4 regions of the Enterobacter nematophilus genome follow, and region 3 is predicted to be linked to each of the others. Evidence: predicted binding sites of a transcription regulator. Region 3 holds the regulator's gene; each other region holds the start of a gene.

Region 1 (4,216 bases), on a different contig from region 3:
TACGCATCCAGGAAGGTAGACACGCGACCGAAGGACATTGCTGCGCCGTTCTGAGACTTAACCGCGGCCAGGTAGCCGAAGTAGGTCCACTGGATAGCTTCCTGGGCGTTGGTTGCAGGACCAGAGATATCGCAGCCATATTTCGCAGCCATCTCTTTAATCTGACCCAGCGCGCGGTGCTGTTCAGCAATTTCTTCACGCAGACGGATAGTCGCTTCCAGGTTGACGCCGTTTTCCAGATCGGACTGCAGGGAAACAAACTGCGCGTACTTGTCTTTCATCAGGAAGTCGATACCGTACAGCGCAACGCGACGGTAGTCACCGATGATACGGCCGCGGCCATACGCATCTGGCAGACCAGTCAGAACGCCAGATTTACGGCAGTTCAAAATGTCTTTGGTGTAAACATCGAATACGCCCTGGTTATGGGTTTTGCGGTATTCGGTGAAGATTTTTTTCAGCATTGGGTCCAGCTCGCGGTTATACGCTTTGCAGGAACCTTCAACCATTTTGATACCACCGAACGGGATGATTGCGCGTTTCAGTGGTGCTTCAGTCTGCAGACCAACGATTTTCTCAAGGGCTTTGTTGATGTAGCCAGCATCGTGAGAAGTGATGGTGGAAGCAACGGAGGTGTCAAAATCAACTGGCGCGTGAGTGCGGTTTTCCAGTTTAACGCCTTCCATTACGCTGTCCCACAGCTTGGTGGTCGCGTCAGTTGCGCCAGCCAGGAAGGATTCGTCACCTTCATACGGGGTATAGTTTTTCTGAATGAAGTCACGGACGTTTACTTCATTCTGCCAGTCACCTTTCGCAAAACCTTCCCAGGCTGTGGCTAACTTTTCATTAAGCTCGGACATGTAACACCTACCTTCTTAAGTGGATTTTTTATTTACTGCCTGAGACAACCATTAATGATGGTCGCCGCCACGCAGGTAAATGACCCAGTATGTCAACCCAACTAACAGACCCCCACCGATAATGTTCCCGATAGTAACGGGGATCAGGTTATCAGTAATGAAATTCATAATAGTCAGGTGAGAGAAACTTTCCGGGGATGAACCAACTGCGGTCCAGAACTCCGGGCTTGCAAAGTTGCGGATAACAATCCCCATCGGGATCATGAACATATTCGCAATACTGTGCTCGAAGCCGCTGGCAACAAACATCGCAACCGGCAGAACCATAATCATGGCTTTATCCATCAGGCTACGGCCAGAGTAGCTCATCCAGACCGCCAGGCAGACCATCAGGTTTGCGAGGATGCCGAGAGCAACGGCTTCGATAAATGTGTGGTGCATTTTGTGGTCAGCGGTTTGCAGGACATTAAGCCCCCAGCCGCCGTTGGCGGTCATATACTCGCCAGAGAGCCACATCAACAGAACAAAGAGCAGACAGCCAATCAGGTTACCAACGTAGACGTTAAGCCAGTTGCGCGCCAGTTGACCCCAGGTAATTCTTCCGCTGGCTTTCGCCACAACAATCAGCACCGTTGAGGTGAAGAGGTCGGCGCCGCAAATGACGCAGAGAATCAGACCCAGTGAGAAGCAAATGCCGCCAATCAGTTTGGCCATGCCGAAAGGCATTCCGGCAGTACCGGTGGTGGCGGTGATGTAGAAGACGAAAGCGATAGAGATGAACACACCTGCGGTGATCGCCAGATAGAACGTCTTCATCGGGTGTTTCGTTGCTTTATAGACACCCGCTTCTTCGGCAACTTTTGCCATCGCGGCGGGGAGTAAAAGATCAAAAGGGTTGTCAGCTTTCACACTAACTCTCTCTTTATTAAGTCGGCGACGAGATACTAACAAAGCATTATAGAAGAGAAATTGATATAGATCATATCTCGCCTGGCTTATAGGCCCGCAGTATGTATGGTTTTACAGCAAATGCGGAGTAAGTATTTGATTATCCGTATAAAAATAAATTTTAAAAATTATGAAAAGAGTTGAATTATTTCGTTCGGCCCCCTTCGAAACAGTTAATTAATATGGAGTATTTACCATAAAAAGTAACAATAAAGCCCAGGCAAATATTATTATATTTACCCGTGTTTAACTTAATTATTACAATCAACAATCATTGCCGAAGAGAATAAAAAACGGGGCAATGAAATTGCCCCGTAATATAGCCCAGACGATTGAATACGCCTACTGCTGTTAATGTTATATGCGCTTATTTTGACCAGTAAGCGGCTTTTGCTTTCTGCAGCTTTTCATAGGCCTTCAGCAGAGACTGATGCGCCGGGAAGGCTTTCAGATCGCTGTCAACCGCCTGCAGACCGTAGAACGGCTCTTCACCGCTCAGCGCCGCGCTGGCGGCTTCAACCGCTTCAGCACCGTACATACGTACGAAAGCGTTGAGGTACTGCAGTGGCTCGCGAGCCTCTTCCTGTGCAAGCAGCAACAGGGTTTGCAGACAGCGGTAATAGTTGGTGCGCTCGGCGGAGAAGACCGACTGGTTAAACTCCATGGTCCATTCGGTCCAGGCCAGAGCCTGATCTAGATCGCCGCCCGCGAGGGCCAGCATCGCTTTCAGCTCACCGATGCGCAGGGTGTACCAGCCGTTGTCTTTACCGGTCGCCAGACCCAGCAGCTCGCGCACGCGGGTGAAGTCATCGTGGCCTTCATCGTCCATCTGGGCAATCAGGTTGAGATAATCTTCTTTTTCCCACTCGCTGCCCGGCAGGGAGAGCAGGGTTTCACGCAGGTGCGCGCCCATGCTGTTGTTTGCGAGCCACAGATCTTCAGCAGGGTAGATATCGGACATGCCAGGTACGATGATGCGGCACGCGTAAACGCCCAGGTGTTCGTAGTCGGCAATGTAGACTTCCTGATCTTCGGCGTTGAAGATGGCCATCAGTGTGGCGAACTCTTCTTCGGTGGTACCGGCAAAGCTCCAGTCCACGAACGGATAGTCCGCGTCCTGCTTGAACATATCCCAGGAGATCAAACCGCTGGAGTCGATGAAGTGGGTTTCGAGGTTGGTGTGCTCGGCCACTTCTTCATCGTCAAACGTTGGCGGGGTGAAGACGTCGAGATCTTTTAGGCTACGGCCCTGCAGCAGCTCGGTCACGGTACGCTCCAGCGCCACGCCGAAGTCAGGATGCGCGCCGAAGGAGGCGAAGCAGGTTCCGTTAGTCGGGTTAAACAGCACGACGCAGATAACAGGATATTTACCGCCCAGCGAGCCGTCATACGCAAAGATTGGGAAACCTTCCGCTTCCAGCTTCGCGATGGATTGCACCACGCCCGGGTAGCGCGCCAGCACGTCCGCCGGGATCTCCGGCAGGCTGATGGATTCAGCGATGATGCGGTTTTTAATGTGACGCTCGAACACTTCAGACAGCCCCTGCACGCGCGCTTCATTGCGGGTGTTACCGGCTGACATGCCGTTGGACACATACAGGTTGCCGACGATGTTCATCGGAATATACACGGTCTGCTCGTCAGACTGACGGGTGAACGGCAGGGCGCAGATCCCACGCTCTTCATTGCCAGACTGCAGATCGATCAGCATGCTGGCGGTCAGTTCGTTTTCCGGATCGTAGAAGGCACGCAGACGGGCATCCAGAATGCCTTCCGGCAGTTCATCGTCTTCGGTCAGCGGGAACCATTTTTCGTTCGGATAGTGAACGAACGGGCCGTTAGCGATGGTTTCACCCAGCCAGAAGTCAGCGAAGAAATAGTTGGTGGACAGACGCTCAAAATACTCACCCAGCGCAGAGGCCAGTGCCGCTTTTTTCGTCGCACCTTTACCGTTGGTAAAGCAGAGCGCGCAGTCTTTGTCGCGAATGTGCACGGACCAGACGTGAGGCACCGGGTTCAGCCAGGAGGCTTCTTCGATGTTAAAGCCCAGGTCGGTCAGTTTCTGCTGGAAGCGAGCGATGGAATCTTCCAGAGCGGCGTCTTTGCCGGGGATAAACGTTTGAGTCATGGCGTTCACTTTTATCGTACGTAAAGCGCGCAATGATACGGGTTTTGCGTGACGGGTGCTATCTCCGGCGAAAATAAATGGCTGGGCTATGCTTAGTAGCAGTAACCTACTGTTAAGGCGTAGAAAAATGAAAGCATTTGATCTCCAGCGGATGGCGTTTGATAAAGTTCCACCTGAATTTCTGGGCGAAGTGGCGCTGCGCAGCCTGTACACCTTCGTACTCGTCTTCCTGTTTCTCAAAATTACCGGCCGTCGTGGCGTTCGGCAGATGTCGCTGTTT
Region 2 (4,216 bases), on a different contig from region 3:
GTCAAGGGCATGGCCTTTAACAGTCCGATCTGGAGTTAAAATGTCCTCACGTAAAGAGCTTGCTAATGCTATTCGTGCGCTGAGCATGGACGCAGTACAGAAAGCCAAATCCGGCCACCCGGGTGCCCCTATGGGTATGGCTGATATCGCCGAAGTCCTGTGGCGTGATTTCCTTAACCACAACCCGCAGAACCCGTCATGGGCTGACCGCGACCGTTTCGTGCTGTCTAACGGCCACGGCTCTATGCTGATCTACAGCCTGCTGCACCTCACCGGCTACGATCTGCCTATCGAAGAGCTGAAAAACTTCCGTCAGCTGCACTCCAAAACTCCAGGTCACCCGGAAGTGGGCTACACCGCTGGCGTAGAAACCACCACCGGCCCGCTGGGTCAGGGTATTGCTAACGCTGTGGGTATGGCGATTGCCGAGAAGACCCTGGCGGCGCAGTTCAACCGTCCTGGCCACGACATCGTTGACCACTTCACCTACGCGTTCCTGGGCGACGGCTGCATGATGGAAGGCATTTCTCACGAAGTGTGCTCCCTGGCCGGTACCCTGAAGCTGGGCAAACTGGTTGCGTTCTATGACGACAACGGTATCTCCATCGACGGTCACGTTGAAGGCTGGTTCACTGACGACACCGCCGCGCGTTTCGAAGCCTACGGCTGGCACGTTGTGCGTGGCGTTGATGGCCACGATGCTGACTCGATTAAACGTGCTGTAGAAGAAGCGCGCGCAGTGACCGACAAACCGTCCCTGCTGATGTGCAAAACCATCATCGGCTTCGGTTCTCCGAACAAAGCGGGCACCCATGACTCCCACGGCGCACCGCTGGGCGACGCGGAAATCGCGCTGACTCGCGAAGCGCTGGGCTGGAAATACCCTGCCTTCGAAATCCCGTCTGAAATCTACGCTCAGTGGGATGCAAAAGAAGTGGGCCAGGCGAAAGAAGCGGCCTGGAACGAGAAGTTCGCTGCCTATGCGAAAGCGTTCCCACAGGAAGCGGCTGAATTCACTCGTCGTATGAAAGGCGATATGCCGTCTGACTTCGACGCGAAAGCGAGCGAGTTCATCGCGAAGCTGCAGGCGAACCCGTCTAAAATCGCCAGCCGTAAAGCGTCTCAGAATGCGATCGAAGCGTTCGGCCCGCTGCTGCCAGAATTCCTGGGCGGCTCCGCTGACCTGGCACCATCTAACCTGACCCTGTGGTCTGGTTCTAAGCCAATCAACGAAGACACTGCCGGTAACTACATCCATTACGGTGTACGTGAGTTCGGTATGACCGCTATCGCGAACGGTATCTCCCTGCACGGTGGTTTCCTGCCGTACACCTCTACCTTCCTGATGTTCGTAGAGTATGCGCGTAACGCCGTGCGTATGGCTGCGCTGATGAAACAGCGTCAGGTGATGGTCTACACCCACGACTCCATCGGTCTGGGCGAAGATGGTCCAACTCACCAGCCGGTAGAGCAGGTGGCTTCCCTACGCGTGACCCCGAACATGAGCACGTGGCGTCCATGTGACCAGGTTGAATCCGCAGTGGCGTGGAAATACGGCGTTGAGCGTCAGGACGGCCCGACCGCGCTGATCCTCTCCCGTCAGAACCTGGCGCAGCAGGAGCGTACCCCAGAGCAGCTGGCTAACATCGCGCGCGGTGGTTACGTGCTGAAAGATTGCGCGGGCCAGCCTGAGCTGATCTTCATCGCGACCGGTTCTGAAGTTGAACTGGCCGTAGCAGCATGGGAAAAACTGACTGCCGAAGGCGTGAAGGCGCGCGTGGTCTCCATGCCGTCTACCGATGCGTTCGACAAGCAGGATGCGGCTTACCGCGAATCCGTACTGCCTAAAGCGGTTTCCGCTCGCGTGGCGGTGGAAGCGGGTATCGCTGACTACTGGTTCAAATACGTGGGTCTGAACGGCGCTATCGTCGGTATGACCACCTTCGGTGAGTCTGCTCCGGCAGAACAGCTGTTCGAAGAGTTCGGCTTCACCGTTGAGAACGTTGTCGCTAAGGCGAAAGAACTGCTGTAATTGTTTGTCCGGTGCGGGCTGATGCCCTCACACCGGCCCTCTCCCATGGGGAGAGGGCGTATAAAGCAGGCCGGGTAAGCGCTAGCGCGCCACCCGGCTTTTTTGTAGGCATTATTCCACCCAAAATGTGACGCAAGTCATATAGCTCGCTTATTCATCTGGACAGACATTCCTTTTATTCCTCGATTCGCTTATTCTTGCTGAAGCGTTTCAGTCGATTAAATGTTCGACAATTGACCAATCAATCGCAGTTTGTGATAGCAAAGATTCCCCTTCGGGCGTAGCTGGATTACTCTTTCAGCCACCTCAAACTCAGGGATAGCTTTGCAGGAGATCTATGACCGTACGCGTAGCGATTAATGGCTTCGGTCGCATCGGGCGCAACGTGGTTCGTGCTTTATATGAATCCGGGCGTCGTGCGGAAATCACCGTGGTGGCAATCAATGAACTGGCGGATGCTGCGGGCATGGCGCATTTGTTGAAATATGATACCAGCCACGGCCGCTTTGCCTGGGACGTTCGTCAGGAAAGAGAGCAGCTGTTTGTCGGTGACGATGCGATTCGCGTGCTGCATGAGAGCAGTATTGCAGGGCTGCCCTGGCGTGAACTGGGCGTGGATGTGGTGCTCGACTGCACCGGTGTTTACGGTAACCGCGAACACGGCGAAGCGCATCTGGCAGCTGGCGCAAAAAAAGTCCTGTTTTCTCATCCCGGCAGTAACGATCTCGACGCGACCGTCGTGTTTGGCGTCAACCAGCATGAGCTGAAGGCTGAGCACCTCATCGTTTCCAACGCCTCCTGCACCACCAACTGCATTATTCCGGTCATCAAACTGTTAGACGATGCGTACGGCATTGAATCCGGCACCGTGACCACGATTCACTCCGCCATGCACGATCAGCAGGTTATCGACGCCTACCACCCGGATTTACGACGCACTCGCGCGGCGAGCCAGTCAATCATCCCGGTGGACACAAAGCTGGCTGCGGGGATCACCCGAATTTTCCCGCAGTTTAATGACCGTTTTGAAGCGATTGCCGTGCGTGTCCCGACAATTAACGTGACGGCAATCGACCTCAGCGTGACGGTGAAAAAACCGGTAAAAGCCTGTGAAGTCAACCTGTTGCTGCAAAAAGCGGCACAGGGAGCATTTCATGGTATAGTTGACTATACGGAATTACCGTTGGTCTCAGTAGATTTTAACCACGACCCGCACAGCGCCATCGTCGATGGCACGCAGACGCGAGTCAGTGGCGCACACCTTATCAAGACGCTGGTCTGGTGTGATAACGAATGGGGCTTTGCTAACCGAATGCTCGACACCACGTTAGCAATGGCCGCTCAAGGTTTCAGGTAAGACGCATCGTGCGTCTGCAAAACTTTAAGAATCAACGAGAGGATTCACCATGTCTGTAATTAAGATGACCGATCTGGATCTGGCTGGTAAACGCGTTTTCATCCGTGCCGATCTGAACGTACCGGTTAAAGATGGCAAAGTGACCAGCGACGCGCGTATCCGTGCATCTCTGCCAACCATCGAGCTGGCTCTGAAGCAGGGCGCTAAAGTGATGGTCACCTCCCACCTGGGCCGTCCAACCGAAGGCGAGTACAACGAAGAGTTCTCTCTGCTGCCAGTTGTTAATTACCTGAAAGACAAACTGTCCAATCCGGTTCGCCTGGTGAAAGATTACCTGGACGGCGTTGAAGTTGCCGAAGGTGAGCTGGTGGTTCTGGAAAACGTTCGCTTCAACAAAGGCGAGAAGAAAGACGACGAAACCCTGTCCAAAAAATACGCTGCTCTGTGCGACGTATTCGTAATGGACGCATTCGGTACTGCGCACCGTGCGCAGGCGTCTACTCACGGTATCGGTAAATTTGCAGACGTCGCGTGTGCGGGTCCTCTGCTGGCTGACGAACTGGAAGCACTGGGTAAAGCGCTGAAAGAACCTGCTCGCCCAATGGTTGCTATCGTTGGTGGCTCTAAAGTGTCTACCAAACTGACCGTTCTGGATTCCCTGTCTAAAATCGCTGACCAGCTGATCGTCGGTGGTGGTATCGCGAACACCTTCGTTGCCGCTCAGGGCCACAACGTGGGTAAATCCCTGTACGAAGCAGACCTGGTTGACGAAGCCAAACGCCTGCTGGGCACCTGTGATATCCCGGTTCCAACTGACGTTCGCGTGG
Region 3 (4,216 bases):
GTGCCGATCGTTAACCTGGAGTGGATCCAGAAGCTGACGCGTGACATGAGCGAGCGCGGCCATTCGCGCGAGGCGGTGATGGACTCGGTAGTGCGCTCCATGGAAGACTACATCAATTACCTCACGCCGCAGTTCTCCCGAACCCACATTAACTTCCAGCGCGTGCCGACGGTGGACACCTCCAATCCGTTCGCGGCGAAAAGCATCCCGTCGCTGGATGAGAGCTTTGTGGTGATCCACTTCCGCAATCTTGACGGCATTGATTACCCCTGGCTGCTGGCGATGCTGCAGGGCTCATTTATTTCGCACATGAATACGTTAGTGGTGCCGGGCGGAAAAATGGGGCTGGCGATGGAGCTCATCATGACGCCGCTGGTTCAGCGACTGATGGAAGGGAAGCAGATTCCGTAAACATGTTCCCTCTCCCCGTGGGAGAGGGTTAGGATGAGGGCATCAACACGCACGATGCCCCATGAATCACGCCTCGATCACTTCATACGAATGGGTGATTTTTACCGCTTTCTCCAGCATTAACGCCACAGAGCAGTATTTCTCGGCAGAGAGATCCACCGCGCGTGAAACCGCCGCGTCTTTCAGCGCTTTCCCGGTAACAACAAAGTGCAGATTAATGTGGGTGAACAGGCGCGGCGCCTCTTCGCGACGTTCTGAGGTGAGTTTAACCTCGCAATCCGTCACGTCATGACGACCTTTTTGCAGAATCGACACCACGTCGATCGCGCTGCATCCACCTGCCGCCATCAGCACCATTTCCATTGGGCTCGGCGCTTTATCGCCGGAGTTACCATCCATCAAAATCTGGTGTCCTGACGCGGACTCGCCCAGGAACGTTAAACCTTCAACCCACTTCACGCGCGCTTGCATATTCATTAACTCCAACGTTGCATTTTTGGTGACAGATTACGCGTGCGTTACATTTCTCGCAATGGAAGGCGACCTGCATCATGCTGAAGCGAGACACCAGGAGACACGCGGCGAAAGCTATGCTAAAACACTCAGGATGCTACAGTAATACATTGACGTTACACATGTATGCAGAGGACATCAAACTTTACTGGCTGCGAAACGTTACGACAGCCGACTTCCCAGGGTATGGGTAAGAATTCGATTGCAACCCCAGAGTCCGGATGCATCTGATGACTCTGGTGACAGCTTATAACAGAGGATAACAGCGCATGGTGCTTGGCAAACCGCAAACAGACCCGACTCTCGAATGGTTCTTGTCTCATTGCCACATTCATAAGTACCCATCGAAGAGCACGCTGATTCACCAGGGTGAAAAAGCGGAAACGTTGTATTACATCGTCAAAGGCTCGGTGGCAGTGCTGATCAAAGATGAGGAAGGCAAAGAGATGATCCTTTCTTATCTGAACCAGGGCGATTTTATCGGTGAACTGGGCCTGTTTGAAGAAGGCCAGGAACGTAGCGCCTGGGTTCGTGCAAAGACAGCATGTGAAGTGGCTGAAATTTCTTATAAGAAATTCCGTCAACTGATTCAGGTAAACCCTGACATCCTGATGCGTCTTTCTTCCCAGATGGCGCGCCGTCTGCAGGTGACGTCAGAGAAAGTGGGTAACCTCGCCTTCCTGGACGTGACCGGCCGCATCGCGCAGACCCTGCTGAACCTGGCGAAACAGCCAGACGCGATGACCCACCCGGACGGCATGCAAATTAAAATTACCCGTCAGGAAATTGGTCAGATCGTCGGTTGCTCCCGCGAAACCGTGGGCCGTATCCTGAAAATGCTGGAAGATCAAAACCTGATCTCCGCCCACGGTAAAACCATCGTGGTTTACGGAACCCGTTAATCCTGCTCAAACGGCGTGCCATCGCGAGGTGTCACGCCGTTTTTGTCTCTTTTCCCCATGTGGCGCAGGCTGATATATCACCCGGAAGTTAACTACGCACTGCGACAAACGCTGGTGTTGTGTCTTCCCGTGGCCGTGGGCCTGATCCTGGGACATCTTCAGCAGGGCTTGCTGTTTTCCCTCGTGCCCGCCTGCTGCAACATTGCCGGTCTGGATACGCCCCATAAACGCTTTTTCAAACGCCTGATAATTGGCGGTTCGCTGTTTGCAGGCTGTAGCCTCGCGGTGCAGCTTCTGCTGGCTCGCGATATTCCCCTGCCGCTGATCCTGACCGTGCTGGCGATGACCCTCGGCGTCACCGCCGAAATCAGTTCGCTCCATGCCCGTCTGCTTCCCGCGTCACTCATTGCGGCCATCTTCACCCTGAGCCTCGCCGGGAATATGCCCGTGTGGGAGCCGCTGCTGATCTACGCCCTCGGCACGCTGTGGTACGGGCTGTTTAACTGGTTCTGGTTCTGGCTGTGGCGGGAGCAGCCGCTGCGCGAATCGCTGAGCCTGCTCTACGTGCAGCTTGCGGATTACTGCGAAGCCAAATACACCCTGCTCACCCAGCATACCGATCCGGAAAAATCCTTACCGCCGCTGCTGACGCGCCAGCAAAAGGTGGTGGATCTGATAAGCCAGTGCTATCAGCAGCTGCATATGCTCGCCGCCAACAAGAACCACGAATATAAACGGCTGCTGCGCACCTTCCAGGTGGGGCTGGACCTTCAGGAGCATATCTCCGTTAGCCTTCACCACCCGCAGGAGGTGCAAAAGCTGGTTGAGCGCAGCCATGCCGAAGCGGTGATCCGCTGGAACGCGCAGACCGTCTCCGCGCGCCTGCGGGTGCTGGCCGATGATATTCTCTACCACCGTTACCCCACGCGCTTTAACATGGACAAACAGCTCGGCGCGCTGGAGAAAATTGCCCGCCAGCACCCGGATAACCCGGTCGGCCAGTTCGCTGCCTGGCACTTCAGCCGCATCGCCCGCGTGCTGCGCACCCAGCGACCGCTTTATCCCCGTGACCTGATGGCGGATAAACAAAAACGTCTGCCGCTGCTGCCGGCGCTGAGAAGCTACCTGTCTCTGAAATCTTCCGCCCTGCGCAACGCCGCAAGAATTAGCGTCATGCTCAGTATCGCCAGCCTGATGGGCATAGCGCTCCACCTGCCGAAACCGTACTGGATCTTAATGACCGTGCTGTTTGTTACCCAGAACGGCTATGGCGCCACGCGAGTGCGCATTCTGCACCGGGCAGGCGGCACGATGGCGGGGCTGATCATTGCGGGCGTGACGCTGCACTTTCACGTGCCAGAGGGCTATACCCTGGCAGGCATGCTGGCGATCACCCTGGTAAGCTATCTCATCATTCGCAAAAACTACGGCTGGGCGATGGTGGGCTTTACGGTGACGGCGGTATACACCCTGCAGCTGCTTACGCTTAACGGCGAACAGTTCATCGTTGCCCGGCTGATCGACACGCTGATTGGCTGCCTGATCGCCTTTGGCGGGATGGTCTGGCTGTGGCCGCAGTGGCAGAGCGGGCTGCTGAGGCAGAACGCCCACGACGCGCTGGAAGCCGATCAGCAGGCCATTCGTCTGATCCTGAGCGACGATCCGCAGCCTTCCCCGCTTGCTTACGAACGTATGAAGGTCAACCAGGCGCATAACGCCCTGTTCAACTCGCTGAATCAGGCGATGCAGGAGCCGGGCTTTAACTCACACTATCTTGCAGACATGAAGCTGTGGGTGACGCACAGCCAGTTTATCGTCGAGCACATTAACGCCATGACGACGCTGGCGCGCGAGCACACGATGCTGACGCCGGATCTGGCGCAGCGCTATTTGCAGTCCTGTGAAATTGCCCTGCAGAGGTGTCAGCAGCGTCTGGAGTATGACGCGCCGGGCGAGTCGGGCGACTCGAACATTCTGGAAGCACCGGAGACGCTGACCCACGGGCCGATGAGCACCCTGGAGCAGCATTTGCAGCGCGTGCTGGGGCATCTGAACACCATGCACACCATTTCGTCGGTGGCATGGCGTCAGCGCCCGCATCACGGCATTTGGTTAACGCGGCGGTTAAAGCGAACCGAGTATTAGCCTTGAACGATCTTCGCGACCGCCGCGGCAAAGCGGGCTAACCCGTCTTCAATATCTTTCTCTTCCACCACCAGCGACGGCGCAAAGCGCATCACGTCCGGCCCAGCGTTGAGCACCATGACGCCTTCGTGGGCGGCAGCGTGCAGGAAATCGCGCGCGCGGCCTTTGTACTGCGGCTTCAGCTCCGCACCAATCAGCAGCCCCATGCCGCGGATCTCGCTGAAGACGTCGTACTTATCGTTAAT
Region 4 (4,216 bases), on a different contig from region 3:
GTGATTAAGGCGATCCACAGCGACGGGCTGGATGCCGCGCAGGTGCGCCGTGGCAAAACGGTGGAAGTGGAAGGATGCGAAGGTAAGTTCGAACCAATTGAACTGATTCGTCTGGGTATGCACTAAATTGTGCGCCGACATGCCGCCGCGAACGGCGGCATGTGTTGTATTACAGGCGTGACGCGTACTCCGCCACCGTAGCCTTCGCGCCCTTCTGCAGCAGCGTCTGATACGCGCTCATCACGGCGTCTGTGAAGACTTTTTCTCGCGGCAACTCTTTTCCAAAAATGGCTTCAATGCCGAGCAGCGCGTTAACCCGCTTCTCACCTTCGGCACTTCCCTTCACCGCCGCCTGAATCGCCGCCAGTTGCGGGTCGCTCACGTCGATGGCGTTACCCTGCTCGTCCACGCCGCCGACGTAGCGCATCCACCCCGCCACGCCCAGCGCCAGGAGTGGGAAAGGCGTCTGGTGCACCAGGTGCCAGCGCACGGAGTCCAGCATGCGCTGCGGGAGCTTCTGGCTGCCGTCCATCGCAATTTGCCAGGTACGGTGGCGCAGGGCCGGGTTGCTGTAGCGGGCGATCAGCAGGTCAGCGTAGCGTTCTAAATTCACGCCCTTCACTTTCAGAGTCGGTGCCTGCTCGTTGAGCATCAGCGCGTGCGCGGCGACGCGGTAGTGCTCGTCTTCCATACACTCATTGATGTGCTGATAACCAGCCAGATAGCCCAAGTACGCGAGGAACGAGTGGCTGCCGTTGAGCATGCGCAGCTTCATCTCTTCAAACGGGATCACGTCTGAAACCAGCTCGGCGCCGGCTTTTTCCCATTCCGGACGCCCGGCCACAAAGTTATCTTCGATAACCCACTGGCGGAACGGCTCGCAGGCCACCGCCGCCGGATCGCGTACGCCGGTCAGCTGCGCGATTTTATCCAGCGTATCGGAAGTGACCGCCGGCACGATGCGATCGACCATGGTTGACGGGAAGGTGACGTTAGCCTCGATCCAGTCCGCCAGCTCGCCGTCTACCGCCCGGGCGTAAGCGCAGGTTACGTTGCGCATCACGTGACCGTTCTCCGGCATGTTGTCGCAGGACATCACGCTGAACGCGGGCAGCCCCGCCGATTTACGACGCGCCAGCGCTTCCACCACCACGCCCGGCGCGGATTTCGGCTGATGCGGGTTTTGCAGATCCGCGGCAATTAACGGGTGATCGAGCATCAGTTGCCCTGTCGCCGGAGAGTGGCAGTAGCCTTTTTCGGTGATGGTCAGCGAGACAATCGCCACCTGCGGTTCACACATTGCCGCCAGCACGCTCTCCAGCCCGTCGACCTGCGCGTGCAGCGCCTTTTTGACTACGCCAACCACGCGGGAGGTCCAGGCATCGGCAGACATTTCCGCCACGGTGTAGAGGTTATCCTGCGCCTTCAGGTCGGCAATCTGCTGCTCGCCGCCAATCAGGTTAACCTCACAGTAGCCCCAGTCGCTGCCGTTTTCAGCCGCGAGGATGTCGGCATACACCGCCTGATGCGCGCGGTGAAATGCGCCAAAGCCTAAATGAACAATGCGTGCTTTAAGGCTGGCGCGATCGTACTGAGGCAGCGTCGCGTTGGCCTGTAATAAGGTATTTTCCATGATTAAGACTCGTTAATTAGAAAGCCGTGGATCGCTGCCGCCCTGTCCAGAGCGGCAGCGCCTGCTGACTACACCAACTAGAATGGCAGTCGGGGTAAAAAATAACTACCATCAACCATACTAATACTGCCGTTTGAGTTTTTGATTTATATTAACTTTTGCTCAGGTGGTGTGACATAAACCAAAAGTTGTGTGATAAGTCACGCAAGATATAAACCGCTAGCGCCGCGTGGAGACCGCACCGTAACCCACGCGCTCTTTCGGCGCGGCCTCCGCAGCATCTTCCGCCGCGCTGAGGTCCCGGTCGCGGACTTCCGGCATCAGGAACGCCGAAACCAGCCCAATCAAGGAATAGGCCACCAGCATGGCAACGATCGGCCACCAGGAGCCTGTCATGTTGCAGAAGATCCCCGCCAGTACCGGACCAAAGCCCACCGCCACCAGACCGCCCGCCTCTTTCGAGATAGCCATGCGGGTAAAGCGATTCCGCGAGCCAAACATCTCCGCCATGGTGATATTTTCCAGCGCAAACAGCCCCAGCACGGCGAAATTATGGATAACGATGATCGAGAGCATGATTGTCCCCGGCGCATAGCTTTTATCGACGATAATCGACAGCATCGGGTAGGCCAGAATAATGGCGGAGATATTGAGGATAATGTACGGCAGCCTGCGCCCCACTTTGTCGGAAAGCCAGCCCAGCAGCGGGATGGAGATAAACCCGAGAATGGAGCTTATCATCAGCGCATCGGTGGGAATCGCTTTATCGAACAGCAGCGTCTGGACCAGATAACCCGCGAGGAAGGTCTGGATCAGCCCCGAGTTGCCCGCCTGACCGAAACGCAGGCCGGTCGCCAGCCAGAAGGATTTACTTTTCACCATTGAACCCAGCGAGGTGTCCGGCTGCACGGTTTCTGCATCGTTTACTTTCTCAAAGACCGGACTCTCCTTGAGGTTCATTCGCAGCCAGATGGCAAAGATCATCACCACAACGCTGGCAAGGAACGGCACGCGCCAGCCCCAGGCGAGCAGCTGTTCACGGTCGAGGGCAAAGAACATAATGGCCCAGATCGCCGTGGCGCTCAGCGTTCCGCAGTTAGTCCCCATCGCCACCAGCGAGGAGATGATGCCGCGTTTCCCTTTCGGCGCGTACTCCGCCAGCATGGTTCCGGCCCCGGAGATCTCTGCCCCGGCGCCCAGCCCCTGAATAATACGCAGCGTCACCAGCAGCACGGGCGCAAAAATGCCGATCTGCGCGTAGGTTGGCAGCACGCCAATCAGCGTGGTGCAGATCCCCATCATGGTGATGGTGATAAACAGCACCTTTTTACGGCCAATGCTGTCGCCCATTCTGCCAAAAATAAAGGCCCCGACGATACGCGCGATGTACCCCGCGCCGTAGGTTCCCATCGCCAGAATCAGCGCCATCGCGGCCGACTGTTCCGGGAAGAAGATTTCATGAAATACCAGCGCCGCCCCCAGCGAGTAGAGCTGGAAATCCATAAATTCCAGCGCGGTGCCCAGCCAGCCGGAGACGGCGGCTTTCACCAGATCGGAGGTGGTTCTTTGAGGTTGTGCTTGCGTCATAATGGCTATCTCTAAAAGGTAAGATGCGTACCACTCAGAGCCCGTCTTCGCGGGCTCTTTACCGCGTGTAGGGTTATTGCCCGAACGTCAGTAAAACCTTGCAGCACTGCCGCTGGTCTTTTTCAAACAGTTCGATGGCGTCTGTTACATGGCGATAGTCAAAGGTATGGGTGATCAGTTTTTCCGGGTCGATCAGCCCTTTTTCCAGCCAGTCGATGACGACCGGGAATTTGTTAGCGTTCAGGCGCGAGGAGAAGATCGCCAGCTCTTTGCCGGTGATGCCCTGCTGAACTATCTGGCTCGGTTCGCTGGAAAAGCCCATCAGCACGATGCGCGCCGCCGGAGAGGCCAGGGTGACCGCTTCCTGCAAAATCGACGGATGACAGGCGGCGTCAATAATCAGCGTCGGCTTGATGCCTTTTTCGTCCAGCGCGGCCTGCAGCGAGTGCTCGGCATTATTTAACACCCAGTCCGCGCCGCTGCGCTGGGCCATAGCCAGCCGCTCATTGATTCTGTCGACGACGATAATCTGCTTCACGTTATAGACGCCCTTCAGCGCCTGCACGGTGACCAGCCCCATCGGCCCTGCGCCGTAGATCAGCGCAACGTCCTGTTCGCCAGGGCTAGCCTGCCCCGTCACGTTGGCGGCAATGGTGAAAGGTTCGACCATCACGGCGTGTTTATCCGGGATCGCATCCGGGATGCGCCAGGCATTTTTAGCGGGCACGGCGGCATATTCGCTGAAGCCGCCGTCGCGGTGGACGCCCAGCACCACCAGCGAGGTGCAGACGTTAGGCTTGCCGACGGAGCACGGGTAGCAGTGCCCGCAGCTGATCACCGGATCCACCGAAACGCGCTCCCCTAACCGGGACGGTTCTACGCCCTCGCCCACGGCGTCGATCGTGCCAAAAAACTCGTGGCCAATCACGCGCGGATATTTTGCAAACGGATTATGCCCGCGGTAGATGTGGCTGTCTGACCCGCAGATCCCGGCCA

What was found. Region 3 encodes CRP, which controls carbon source genes, mostly activating them, when cyclic AMP is high. Its sites were predicted from a motif close to ATGTGANNNNNNTCACAT; they were not measured.
Region 1: focA (formate transporter FocA) is a predicted target of CRP. The motif match lies at 1,828-1,845, and genes of this name have one in related genera.
Region 2: epd (erythrose-4-phosphate dehydrogenase) is a predicted target of CRP. The motif match lies at 2,158-2,175, and genes of this name have one in related genera.
Region 4: OSH03_RS01995 (mannitol dehydrogenase family protein) is a predicted target of CRP. The motif match lies at 1,803-1,820, and genes of this name have one in related genera.

The regions. Positions count from the first base shown of each region.
Region 1 is NZ_JAPKNE010000001.1:986,872-991,087, reverse strand. It holds gene pflB (formate C-acetyltransferase) at 1-860, opposite strand, end outside; gene focA (formate transporter FocA) at 912-1,769, opposite strand; gene ycaO (30S ribosomal protein S12 methylthiotransferase accessory factor YcaO) at 2,176-3,936, opposite strand; gene OSH03_RS04720 (DUF421 domain-containing protein) at 4,064-4,216, shown strand, end outside.
Region 2 is NZ_JAPKNE010000003.1:381,446-385,661, forward strand. It holds gene tkt (transketolase) at 41-2,032, shown strand; gene epd (erythrose-4-phosphate dehydrogenase) at 2,370-3,389, shown strand; gene pgk (phosphoglycerate kinase) at 3,439-4,216, shown strand, end outside.
Region 3 is NZ_JAPKNE010000008.1:22,131-26,346, forward strand. It holds gene OSH03_RS17985 (phosphoribulokinase) at 1-411, shown strand, start outside; gene OSH03_RS17990 (OsmC family protein) at 478-882, opposite strand; gene crp (cAMP-activated global transcriptional regulator CRP) at 1,194-1,826, shown strand; gene OSH03_RS18000 (YccS/YhfK family putative transporter) at 1,884-3,971, shown strand; gene argD (bifunctional acetylornithine/succinyldiaminopimelate transaminase) at 3,968-4,216, opposite strand, start outside.
Region 4 is NZ_JAPKNE010000001.1:432,286-436,501, forward strand. It holds gene ydfZ (putative selenium delivery protein YdfZ) at 1-126, shown strand, start outside; gene OSH03_RS01995 (mannitol dehydrogenase family protein) at 170-1,633, opposite strand; gene OSH03_RS02000 (MFS transporter) at 1,853-3,220, opposite strand; gene OSH03_RS02005 (Zn-dependent oxidoreductase) at 3,294-4,216, opposite strand, start outside.